One region of the Streptococcus sp. 11273D007BT genome, then DNA from elsewhere that is predicted to be linked to it. Evidence: riboswitches for the same ligand, from Rfam matches in the RefSeq annotation. Region 1 holds a riboswitch; the other holds the start of a gene.

Region 1 (5,790 bases):
TCGTATCTTGGTGTTGCATCAAGGGAAGTTGTGGCGAGACACGACCCCTCATGCTATGCGCAGTGAAGAAAATGAAAAAGAAGTGACTGTTGATCAGCGTTTTTCAGATGCGATTCGACCAGAGTGGATTTATGATCAGGTTATCAAGCAAGATCGACTTTGTTTTAAAACAAAAGAGATTGAGACAGTTTGGACTGCCTTACAAGCCAGAGGTTGCCGTATTTCAGATATAGAAGTACAAAATAAAACCCTGCTTAATACTTTATTTGATCAGACAAGGGAGGAGTAATCATGATACCATTATTAAAAATTGAGGGAATAAAATTATCCAGAAGTTTAGGAACCTTTCTCTTATCTATAGGGATGCCTTTGGTTTTCTTTTTGATTTTTTCATCAACGGTACAACTAGATGATCCAGTAGCTCAAAAAGCCTTTGTGCAATCTTATATGTTGACCATGACAGCTTTTTCGATGTCAGGTTTTGCACTGTTTACCTTTCCTATGATGTTATCAGAGGATCGAAAAAATAACTGGCTGTCTTTTATTGAGCACTCTCCTATTAGCCTGTCCCGTTATTATTTGTCAAAACTCTTTCGTGTTTATCTCTGTTTCATCTGCTCTATTATGGCTGTCTTTTTAGTTGGTGCTTTAGTGCGAGATGTGCGTATGACAGGAGAGAGGTGGTTGGTGTCAGCTATTTTACTACTGATAACCGCTCTTATGTATTTAGCCTTGGGCTTGTTGTTAAGTCTCTTTAAATCTGAGCAAACCATGTCAGTTGTTGCTAACTTGACCTATTTTGTCTTAGCGATTATGGGCGGATCTTGGATGCCGATTAGCCTTTTTCCAGATTGGGTTCAAGAGATTTGTCGTCTGACACCAGGTTATTATGTCAATCACTTAGTTGTCACTTATGCAGAAAAGCATGATTTTATCTGGAAGTCCTTGTTTATTGTGCTGACTTATGCCATAATTTTCTTAGGAACAGCAATGATGATTCAGAAAAGAAGCGAGGTGAAGTAGCGTGTTTCAGAAAAGAAAAGTCTCGCCCATGTATTTCTTGGGCTTGCTTTTTCTGGTTTTTCCTTTATATTATACGGCTCACTTAGCCATTTATCCTTTTATTGTATTTGCGACGGTACTGTTTGGTGGTGTTTATATCTCACTACTTTATACACAAAACCACACTTATGAAAAGGTAGCCTGGATTTACCTCTTAGCCTACATTGCTTATATGAGTTTTGCGGGTAATATTCAATTTTCCCTATTTCTCTTTAATCTCTCAAACCTCTTGACTTGGCATTATAGTGAGGATAAGTGGACTTATCGGACGGTATCTTATGTGGGTTTGTTGATTAGTTTGTTGATATGGAGTATGGTTGGTCCTTACGGTCTAGATATTACTCTCTTTATGTTTATTCTTCATGCCTTTGCTTTAGCCATGTTTTTTGGTGGACGGATGCAATTGTCTAAGGAAAAAGCAGAGCAAAAACTGCAGGAGCAAAACGCTTCTATCAATCTCTTGATTGCGGAAAATGAACGTAACCGTATCGGGCAGGATCTTCATGATACTTTGGGCCATGTTTTTGCTACGATGACTATTAAGACAGAACTAGCCTTAAAGCAATTGGATAAAGGAAATCTTATGGCGGTTAAAAAGGAGTTGTCCGATTTAAATGCAACAAGTAGAAAAAGCATGGCTGACGTCAGAACAATTGTCAATCAACTAAAATATAGAAGTCTGGATGAAGAACTAGAGTGCTTACGACAAGTTTTTGAACTAGCAGAGATTGAGCTGGTAATAAAAAAAGATTATGATAGTCAAAACCTCTCTCCAGTCCTTCAATCTAGTCTAACCATGATGGTGCGTGAATTGGCTAATAATGTCATTAAACACGCCTCTGCTCGTCAAGCAAAGCTGAGCCTAGCAGATGAGGGAGACTATTTGATCGTTGAGATGGCAGATGATGGTCAAGGATTTTCTAGTCAAAGTGAGGATGAACTGCAGTCGCTAAAAAATCGGTTGTCCTTAATCAAAGGAGAGGTGGAGGTTTTATCACGCCACAATCCAACTTGTGTGCGTCTCAGCCTTCCTTTTAGAAAGGAGTAGGAGATGAAATTATTGGTAGCAGAAGACCAATCAATGCTGCGTGATGCCCTTTGTCAACTCTTATTGATGGAAGACGATGTTGATGCTGTTTTTCAAGCAGGAAATGGGCAAGAAGCCATTAGCCTCCTAGAAAAAGAAGAGGTAGATGTGGCGATTTTGGATATTGAAATGCCTAAAATGACAGGTCTAGAGGTCTTAGAGTGGATTAGAGAGCATAAAGAGATGAAAGTCGTGATTGTCACAACCTTTAAGCGTACAGGCTACTTTACAAGAGCGCTAAAAGCTCAAGTAGATGCTTATGTCTTAAAAGATCGGTCAACTACGGAGTTGATGACCACTATCCACAAGGTCTTATCTGGTCAGAAAGACTATTCTCCTGAATTGGTTGATGAAATGGCTTTTTCAAGTAATCCCCTCAGTCAAAGAGAAAGAGATGTTCTACAAGGCATTGCACGAGGCTTGTCAAATCAAGACATTGCAAAAGAGTTGTTTTTATCAAATGGTACTGTCAGAAACTACGTTACCAGCCTAATGACAAAACTGGATGCCCATAATCGCACAGATGCTCTCTTGATTGCTCAAGAGAAAAATTGGTTATAAAAATAGACAAAAAGAGGATGGGCGTTCCATCCTCTTTAATGCTTATCCTTGAAAATGAGTAGTTTACTGATGATATAATTTAAAACGATAATTAAAACTTGTGCAAATAAGGTTTCAATCGCATTGACGACCTGTAGATTGTGGTTAACAAATTGTCCGATAATTTGTGGGAATCGCTCAACCAACAGATAAGCTAAAACAAGATCTAAGGCCAGTGTTGAGAGTCGTGCTACAAAAAACTTGACAAATCGCCCCATCCAGCCTGTTCTAACTTGGTTAAAGACAAAATAGTCGTTGGTGAAAAATGCAAAGACAACAGCGGTTATATTTGCAATAACGGCTGAAAGAGTAGCTTGATGTGTGATAGCAAAGAAAGCCATGCGTGTTACCATATAGACGAGGGTTGCTAGAACTCCAAAAAAGAGATATTTAAAAACTTCACTAGATATAAATTTTTTCATAAGGATACTATATCAAAAAAATAAAAAATATGCTATACTAGAAAACGTTGCTAGAGCAACCCTTGGTGCTTATTTCCCTTTCACCAAGCATATTAGACGCGGCATGACCGCTAAAGGAGAATTATGAAATTATCAGTAAAAGATCTCACTCAGATTGCCATTGTGGCTGCACTTTATGTTGTATTGACCGTGACGCCTCCTTTAAACGCTATTAGTTATGGAGCATATCAGTTTCGTGTATCTGAGATGTTAAACTTCCTTGCTTTTTATCATCGTAAGTATATTATTGCAGTGACTCTAGGCTGTATGATTGCCAACTTTTTTACCTATGGTTGGTTAGATGTCTTTGTCGGAGGAGGGTCAACGCTATTGTTTGTGACCTTGGGAGTCTATCTTTTTGGACGCTATCGTCAAGAACAATTGTTTAGTGGCTTACTTAACAAAGCCTTTGTTTACTTTTCTTTCTTTTTTGCAGCTTCTATGTTTACCATAGCCTTGGAGTTAAAAGTGATTGCAGGTCTTCCTTTTCTTTTGACTTGGTTTACCACTGCGATAGGAGAGTTAGCTTCACTTTTGATTGGTGCTATAGTGATTGAAAAATTATCTCAACGAATTGATTTTGAGGCTTAAAATTCGCTAAAAAACTTCCAAATTTGGAAGTCTTTTTTATTTTGAAACGGTAAAATATGTTAAAATAAAAGATATGAAGAATCAAATGAAAAAATTGGTGGACCGCTTAAATCAGTACGCCAAAGAATACTATACACTTGACAAGCCCACCGTTTCTGATGCGCAATATGATCAGTTGTATCGTGAATTGGTAGCCTTGGAAGAAGCTTATCCTGATGAGATTTTGCCAGATAGTCCGACTCACCGAGTAGGAGGGCTTGTCTTAGAGGGCTTTAGAAAACATGAACACCTCTATCCTCTGTTTTCATTGCAGGATGCTTTTTCGCGTGACGAATTAGAGGCATTTGATCAAAGGGTGAAAAAAGAATTTCCAAAGGCATCTTACTTAGCCGAATTAAAAATTGATGGTCTATCGATTTCTTTGACCTATACTTCGGGAGTTCTAAGCGTAGGTGCAACACGGGGAGATGGTCGTGTGGGTGAGGACATTACAGAAAACTTAAAACGTGTTCGTGATATTCCTCTTACTCTGACTGAGCCGATCGATATCACTGTACGCGGGGAGTGTTATTTGCCAAAAGCTTCTTTTGATAAGATTAACTTAGAGCGTCAAGCCAATGGTGAGGCGGAGTTTGCCAACCCAAGGAACGCTGCAGCAGGGACACTTCGTCAGCTAGATACAGGAGTAGTGGCTAAAAGAAATCTGGCAACTTTCTTGTACCAAGAGGCAGGACCTACAGATCAAGTTAGCCAAGAAAGTGTTTTGCAGCAATTTGAACACTTAGGATTTGAGGTTAATCCTACTCGTCTTGTTTCATCGAATATGGCTGACATTTGGGCCTTTATCCAAGATATTCAAAACAAACGAGATCAACTGCCTTACGATATTGACGGCATCGTGATTAAAGTAAATGACTTAGCTATGCAAGAGGAGCTAGGATTTACTGTTAAAGCACCACGTTGGGCCGTAGCTTATAAATTTCCTGCTGAAGAAAAGGAAGCAGAAATCTTATCAGTGGATTGGACTGTTGGACGAACAGGTGTTGTCACACCGACCGCCAATCTTACGCCAGTACAGTTAGCAGGGACAACAGTAAGTCGTGCCACGCTACACAATGTGGATTATATTGCAGAAAAAGATATCCGCATCGGAGATACGGTAGTGGTGTATAAAGCAGGCGATATTATCCCAGCAGTTTTAAATGTGGTCATGTCTAAGCGTGCTCAACAAGAACCCATGTTGATTCCGCAACAATGTCCATCTTGTCAAAGTCAGCTACAACATTATGATGATGAGGTCGCTCTACGCTGTATTAACCCACTTTGTCCTAGTCAAATTTTAGCACGTCTAGAACATTTTGCTAGTCGAGATGCGATGAATATCGTTGGTTTAGGCCCATCAGTAATGGAAAAACTTTATCAAGCTGGTTTGATTCATGATGTGGCAGACCTTTATCAATTAAAAGTTGAAGATTTCTTGCAACTAGATGGTGTCAAGGAAAAATCTGCTCAGAAGTTTTATGATGCGATTCAATCTTCTAAAGCAAATTCTGCTGAAAAGTTATTATTTGGTTTAGGGATTCGCCATGTTGGTGCTAAGGTCAGTAAGCAACTTTTGGAGGAATTTGGCTCTATTTCAGTACTGGTTCAAGCTGAGAAAGAAAAGATTGCTGAAATTGATGGTTTAGGGATGGCTGTTGCGGAGTCTTTAGCAACTTATTTTGCAACACAAGGTAGTCAAACACTCTTAGAAGAACTAGAAGAAGTAGGGGTTAATCTCACTTACTTAGGGCAAAAAGTAGCCAGTGATGCCATGCTTTCAGGTTTAACCGTTGTCTTGACTGGGAAGTTGACCACACTAAAAAGAAGTGAAGCTAAGGACAAACTAGAACGTTTAGGAGCTAAGGTCACGTCTAGTGTTTCTAAAAAGACAGACCTTTTAGTAGCAGGGATAGATGCTGGTTCAAAGCTTGAAAAAGCACAGGGGCT
Region 2 (5,790 bases), 750 kb from region 1:
AGTGCTTCTCAAACAAGTCGTCTTTCTTCTGAGACTAGTTCGGTAAGTTCTACGCCAGTGACAGCCAGTTCAGAAAATGCAGTTTCTAGCCTTAGTGCGACTGCTAGTACGACCAGTTTGACGAGTGAGTCACCGGCTATCGCTTTGGTGCAAGGTTATGCGGCAGATGTGACTAATCTTCCAGTGACTAGTGTGGCGCAAAAAGATCAAGCCTTGACTATTCAGTACAACCGTCCGATCAGTTCCGATGAAGTGATTAAGATTGCAGTCTGGTCAGATCTTAAAGGTCAGGATGACCTTAAGTGGTACACGGCAGACAAGTTAGGTGCAGCCTATGTGGAATTGAAAAATCATCGCGATTATGGTAAGTACAATATCCACACTTATGCTGATCGTAGTGGTCGCATGGTGGGCTTAAATGCGACTGAACTGACAGTTGTTGCCCCAGCTAAACCTGCCATTACCGTATCCTCTAAAAGCGTTTCTGTTTTTGATGTCACCATTTCTAATGTTCCAAGCACCATCTCTTCGGTTAAGGTTCCTGTATGGACAAATCAGAATGGTCAGGATGATTTGGTTTGGTACACCGCGAACAAACAAGCTAGTGGAACTTATCGAGTAACAGTTGACACTAAAAATCATAAGTCAGAAACTGGTCAGTATCACATTCATGCTTATGGTCAAGCATCAGGTAGTCTTCAGTTACAAGGTTTGACCACGGCAACTTACACTGTCACACCTTCTCAAGCAGACACTGTTAAACAACCAAGTGTGTCAGTTGTGGCAAAAGGTGAAACAGCTTTTGTTGCGACAATCACTAATGTTCCAAGTACCATCTCTTCAGTTAAGGTTCCTGTATGGACAAATCAGAACGGTCAAGATGACTTGGTTTGGTACACAGCGAGCAAACAAGCTAGTGGAACTTATCAGGTAACAGTTGACACTAAAAATCATAAATCTGAAACCGGTCAGTACCACGTTCATTTTTATGGACAAGAAATTGGTCGTAGTCAGTTAGTTGGTTTAGCTGCAAGCACTTATACGGTTCCGACACCAAAACCAAAAGAGACCATGGCAACGACATCTACGGTTAAAGTCAGCACAAGCGACTACCAGAAAGAAAATGGAAAAGTAACTGTTGTCGTAGATGCGGGTACAGAAGCTTCATCGGTTAAACTTGTTCGTGTCGCAGCTTGGTCTGAAAGTAATCAATCTAACTTAAAATGGTACACTGCAACTGAGTCAAAAAATGGGCAGGTTCAGATTACTGTTGATACAGTCAATCATAAGTATATTGATGGAAACTACACGATTCATACCTATATTGATTATCAAGATGGCTCTACAAAAGGATTTAACCTAGGTCAGTATAACCTCCAAGTGCCAAAAGCCAAAGTACAGGTTTCGACAACCTATAAAGGAACAGGTGTCTATGGTGTGACAATTAACCATGTGGTCACTAAGGGAGAAGTGGTCTTTGCAGTTTGGTCTGAAAAAAATGGACAAGACGACTTGAAATGGTATGGTGCAAAAGCAGTTAGCCCAACAACTTATGAAGCAACATTTGATAGTAAGCAGTATGCAGATGCTGGAAATTATATGATTCATGTCTATCAAAAACTAGACGGTAAAATGCAGTTTTTAGCATCAAGTACACAATATGTTGAACGAAATCGTTATGAAATGCCTGTCTATAGCCAACGAGATGGACGTTGGGGAGGTCTTCAATATGGTTTGTTTAACTTGGCAACAGCTGGTTGCGTGCCAACTGCCTTATCAATGGTTTTCTCATCTCTGACTAACCAGGATATCAAACCAACTACGGTTGCTAATTACCTATATCATCAGACCAATCATTTCAACAAATACTTTATAGGAACGTCTAGTCTTGGAATTTTTGAAGCAAGTAAAAATTGGGGCTTAAATACAACCGTATTAAACAGCCAGTCAGCTTTAGAGGATGCTCTAAAAGAAGGGCATTATGTTGTTGCAGCTGTTCAATATAATAAGTTTGTGGCAACAGGGTCTCATGAAATTGTTTTAAAAGGCTACCAAAATGGTCAAACTCTTGTATCAGATCCTTATACAGGAAAAACAGAGTGGTATCCTGTCAGTCGTATTTTTTCAGAAGCAAGTACAGATAAAGATGATACAGCACATAAAGGTAAACCCTTTATTAAAATTACAGATTAGCTTGAGCTAATGGATTATTTATCGTCTTTTAGTTTACTTTTAGCACCAGAAATGAGCCGTAGGCCTAACTGGAGTTAGATAAGGCCAGTTAATGCAGTAATAAAAGAAAAACTAAATGACAATATAAGAAAATAACATCCCCCTCATCAGTAACTAGGTCGTCTAGGTTTTACAAGAGGGGGATTTTTATATAAAAAAACCTTAGAAAGACTAGTTTCTAAGGCGGTTGCGAGTTATTTTTCTTTTAACAGTTGGAAGCTGAGTTGATCTTTGAGTTGTTTGATGAGAACAAATACAAGCGTTAAACTGACTAGGCGATCGAGATAATCGGTTAGGATTTGGACCATGATTAAGCTAGTTGTTAGATTCATCCCCATAGCATGAAAGATTTGAGCTAGAAGACTGGAGCCACTTGAGGTGATGCCTTTAAAAAGGACGACAGTTATACTGGCAGAAATAAGTGTTCCAATTAGAGAGAGTGGGATGGTTAGGATCGCCAATCGTTTGAGCTCTGCTTTTTTTCTAAACATAAAGCCAGCTAGAAAAACGGTCACAATTGCAACGGGAGCATAGTAAATGGCAAAGATATCTGTTGTCAGCCAACTTAATAGGGCACTTAAAATAGCTGTTAAAGCTCCAAGCCATGGTCCAAATAATAGAGCGATAAGAAGACTCCCAACCATGTCAAGATAGATAGGAAGTTTTAAAAAGAGAGCAATGTTGCTGCCGACATAGTTAAGGGCAATTGCAAGGGCGATAAAGATAATAAGATGAGTTTTTTGTCTAGTTTTCATAGAAACCTCCGAGATTAAACTGTAAAATGTCCTGTGAGATGACCTCTTTTGGTTGGTCTAAGATTGTGGTCAAAAAATCTTGCCAAAATCTAAGGGTATCAACCTCTGTTAAGATTTTACTATTGCTGTCTTTTTGATAAAAATGCTGAGCATCAACAATACTTTGTCCCAGTGCGATACCATCTGTGACAATATCAGTGTAGCTGGTAAAACCATGACAAATATTGGGATCAATAAGATAAGCTAGCGCCAGTGGATCATTGATGACACAACCTAAGAGATGTTCATACTTCCAATGAAAGTCGAAGTAAAAGCGAGTGATTTTTTCAATAAAGGAAGTTAGTTCAGAAGGAAACTTTTTTAAGTACTCTAGATGATTTGGGCTAAGAACAATTTTTCGGGTGACATCAAGACCTACCATTTCAACGCATCTTTTAAGGTGCTTGAAAACAAAGTTTGCTGCATGAGGATCGCACCAATAGTTGTATTCTGCCACAGGAGAGCAATTGCCATTTGATTTAAAGTTACCTCCCATGCTGATAAAGCGAGAGCAGTTTTCGCCTAAATCCTTATTTTTTTCTAAGGCTAAAGCGATATTAGTCAGTGGACCTAAAGCTAGAATGGCGGTATCTTGTTTTTGCTTAAAGTAATCTGCTAGATAGTCATCTGCCTTGGTGGTCTCAGGTCTTTTATTACAGTTTCGTTTTAAAAAAGTTTCACCTAAACCATCCATACCATGTGTGTCTTGAGCAGAGATAAAGGGGCGTTTCAGAGGAGTTTCTGCGCCTATATAGATGGGAATGTCTAGTCTATTGACAAGTTCTAAGATGAGGGCACAATTTTCAAATCCAAGCTGACTAGGAACATTTCCGCATACAATGGTAATGGCAACAACTTCTAAATTAGGGTGTTTGAGGGCGTAGATGAGGGCAAGAGCGTCATCAATACCTGGATCACAGTCGATAATAACGTGTTGTTTCGTCATATTTAACCTTTCTAAGATAAAATTAGGGATAATAAAAAGAGAGAATGAACAGTTTAAATAAGGTTCATTCTCTCTCCCAGTACAGCAAAAAGAAATGGAGCGGGTAAAACCCAATACTCCACAAAAACTAGTTTAATCAAAATAATGATGCGACTTAGTTTTTTATTCTGGGAAGTTTTCGAACCAGTCTAGGATCATTGTCCTAATTTATTTGCATAGATATATTTTACTATTAAATCATTCATCTGTAAAGATGAGATTCGTTCGCTAAATCGTGGAAATTTTCTGACGATTTTGTTAAAATAAAGCTATTAAAGTTAAGGAGAATGATATGGTTAAGACAATTCATACAGATCAGGCCCCAAAAGCAATTGGCCCTTATGTTCAAGCGAAAGTGGCAGGTAACTTGCTATTTGCTTCTGGACAAGTTCCTCTCTCTCCAGAAACAGGCGAGATTATCGGTGAAACAATTGAGGAACAAACCAAACAGGTTTTAAAAAATATCTCAGCTATTTTAGAGGAGGCGGGAACAGATTTTGATCATGTGGTCAAGACAACCTGTTTCTTAAGTGACATGAATGATTTTGTTGCGTTTAATAGTGTCTATCAGACAGCTTTTAAAGCTGATTTTCCAGCACGATCAGCAGTAGAGGTGGCAAGATTACCTAAGGATGTCAAGGTAGAGATTGAAGTGATTGCTTATCTAGGTTAAAAGGAGAGAAATCTCCTTTTTATTGTTTTTATGACATAGGTTTCAGGTTAGGAATATGTTATAATGGCAATAGTAGATTAAAAGATAGAAGAGGGGAAGTTTCAATGTCTGAACATCAAATCAATCTTGTGATTGTCACTGGAATGAGTGGAGCAGGAAAAACTGTGGCTATCCAGTCATTTGAGGATTTAGGTTATTTTACAATAGACAATATGCCACCAGCGCTCGTACCGAAATTTTTAGACTTAATTGAGCATGGCAGTGACTATGATAAGGTTGCCTTGGTTGTGGATATGCGCAGTCGTCAATTTTTTTCAGAAATCAATAGTATTTTAGATAAAATTGAAAGTAATGATAACATCAACTTTAAAATTCTCTTTTTGGATGCAACAGATGGTGAATTGGTGTCACGTTATAAAGAAACGCGCCGTAGCCACCCTTTAGCCGCAGATGGACGTGTCTTGGATGGCATTGAGTTGGAACGGGAATTACTAGCTCCTTTGAAAAGCATGAGTCAAAATGTTGTGGATACAACAGAATTGACCCCACGTCATCTAAGAAAAGCCATTACTGAGCAGTTTTCTGCTAAAGAGCAAGTGAATCAATTTCGTATAGAAGTGATGAGCTTTGGCTTTAAATACGGTCTACCTCTAGATGCAGACCTTGTATTTGATGTGCGTTTTCTACCTAACCCTTATTACCAAGTAGAGCTTCGTGAAAAAACAGGACTCGATCAAGAAGTATCGGACTATGTTATGAATCACCCAGAATCAGAAGATTTCTATCAAAACTTAAAAGGCTTGTTGCAGCCGATATTGCCTGGCTATCAAAAAGAAGGAAAATCAGTACTGACCATTGCAATTGGATGTACAGGAGGACAACATCGCAGTGTTGCTTTTGCCAGACGCTTAGCAAATGATTTATCTAAAGATTGGCATGTTAATGAAAGTCATCGTGATAAGGATAGACGTAAGGAAACGGTGAATCGTTCATGAGAAAACCTAAGATAACAATAATAGGTGGCGGAACAGGTATTCCTGTCATTCTTAATAGCCTTCGCCATTTTGATGTGGATTTGACCGCTATTGTCACAGTAGCTGATGATG

What was found. Region 1 has a riboswitch for preQ1 ahead of ACEE75_RS03885 (QueT transporter family protein). Riboswitches for the same ligand answer to the same signal wherever they lie in the genome.
Region 2: another riboswitch for preQ1. It lies ahead of ACEE75_RS07635 (nucleoside hydrolase); the one in region 1 lies ahead of ACEE75_RS03885 (QueT transporter family protein).

Annotation. Positions count from the first base shown of each region.
Region 1 is NZ_JBPWPE010000001.1:738,777-744,566, forward strand. It holds gene ACEE75_RS03860 (ABC transporter ATP-binding protein) at 1-289, shown strand, start outside; gene ACEE75_RS03865 (ABC transporter permease) at 292-1,023, shown strand; gene ACEE75_RS03870 (sensor histidine kinase) at 1,025-2,110, shown strand; gene ACEE75_RS03875 (response regulator) at 2,114-2,710, shown strand; gene ACEE75_RS03880 (GtrA family protein) at 2,746-3,171, opposite strand; PreQ1 riboswitch class II at 3,200-3,297, shown strand; gene ACEE75_RS03885 (QueT transporter family protein) at 3,292-3,801, shown strand; gene ligA (NAD-dependent DNA ligase LigA) at 3,875-5,790, shown strand, end outside.
Region 2 is NZ_JBPWPE010000001.1:1,492,614-1,498,403, reverse strand. It holds gene ACEE75_RS07645 (GBS Bsp-like repeat-containing protein) at 1-2,193, shown strand, start outside; gene ACEE75_RS07640 (ECF transporter S component) at 2,427-2,987, opposite strand; gene ACEE75_RS07635 (nucleoside hydrolase) at 2,977-3,972, opposite strand; PreQ1 riboswitch class I at 4,121-4,165, opposite strand; gene ACEE75_RS07630 (RidA family protein) at 4,304-4,684, shown strand; gene rapZ (RNase adapter RapZ) at 4,789-5,679, shown strand; gene ACEE75_RS07620 (YvcK family protein) at 5,676-5,790, shown strand, end outside.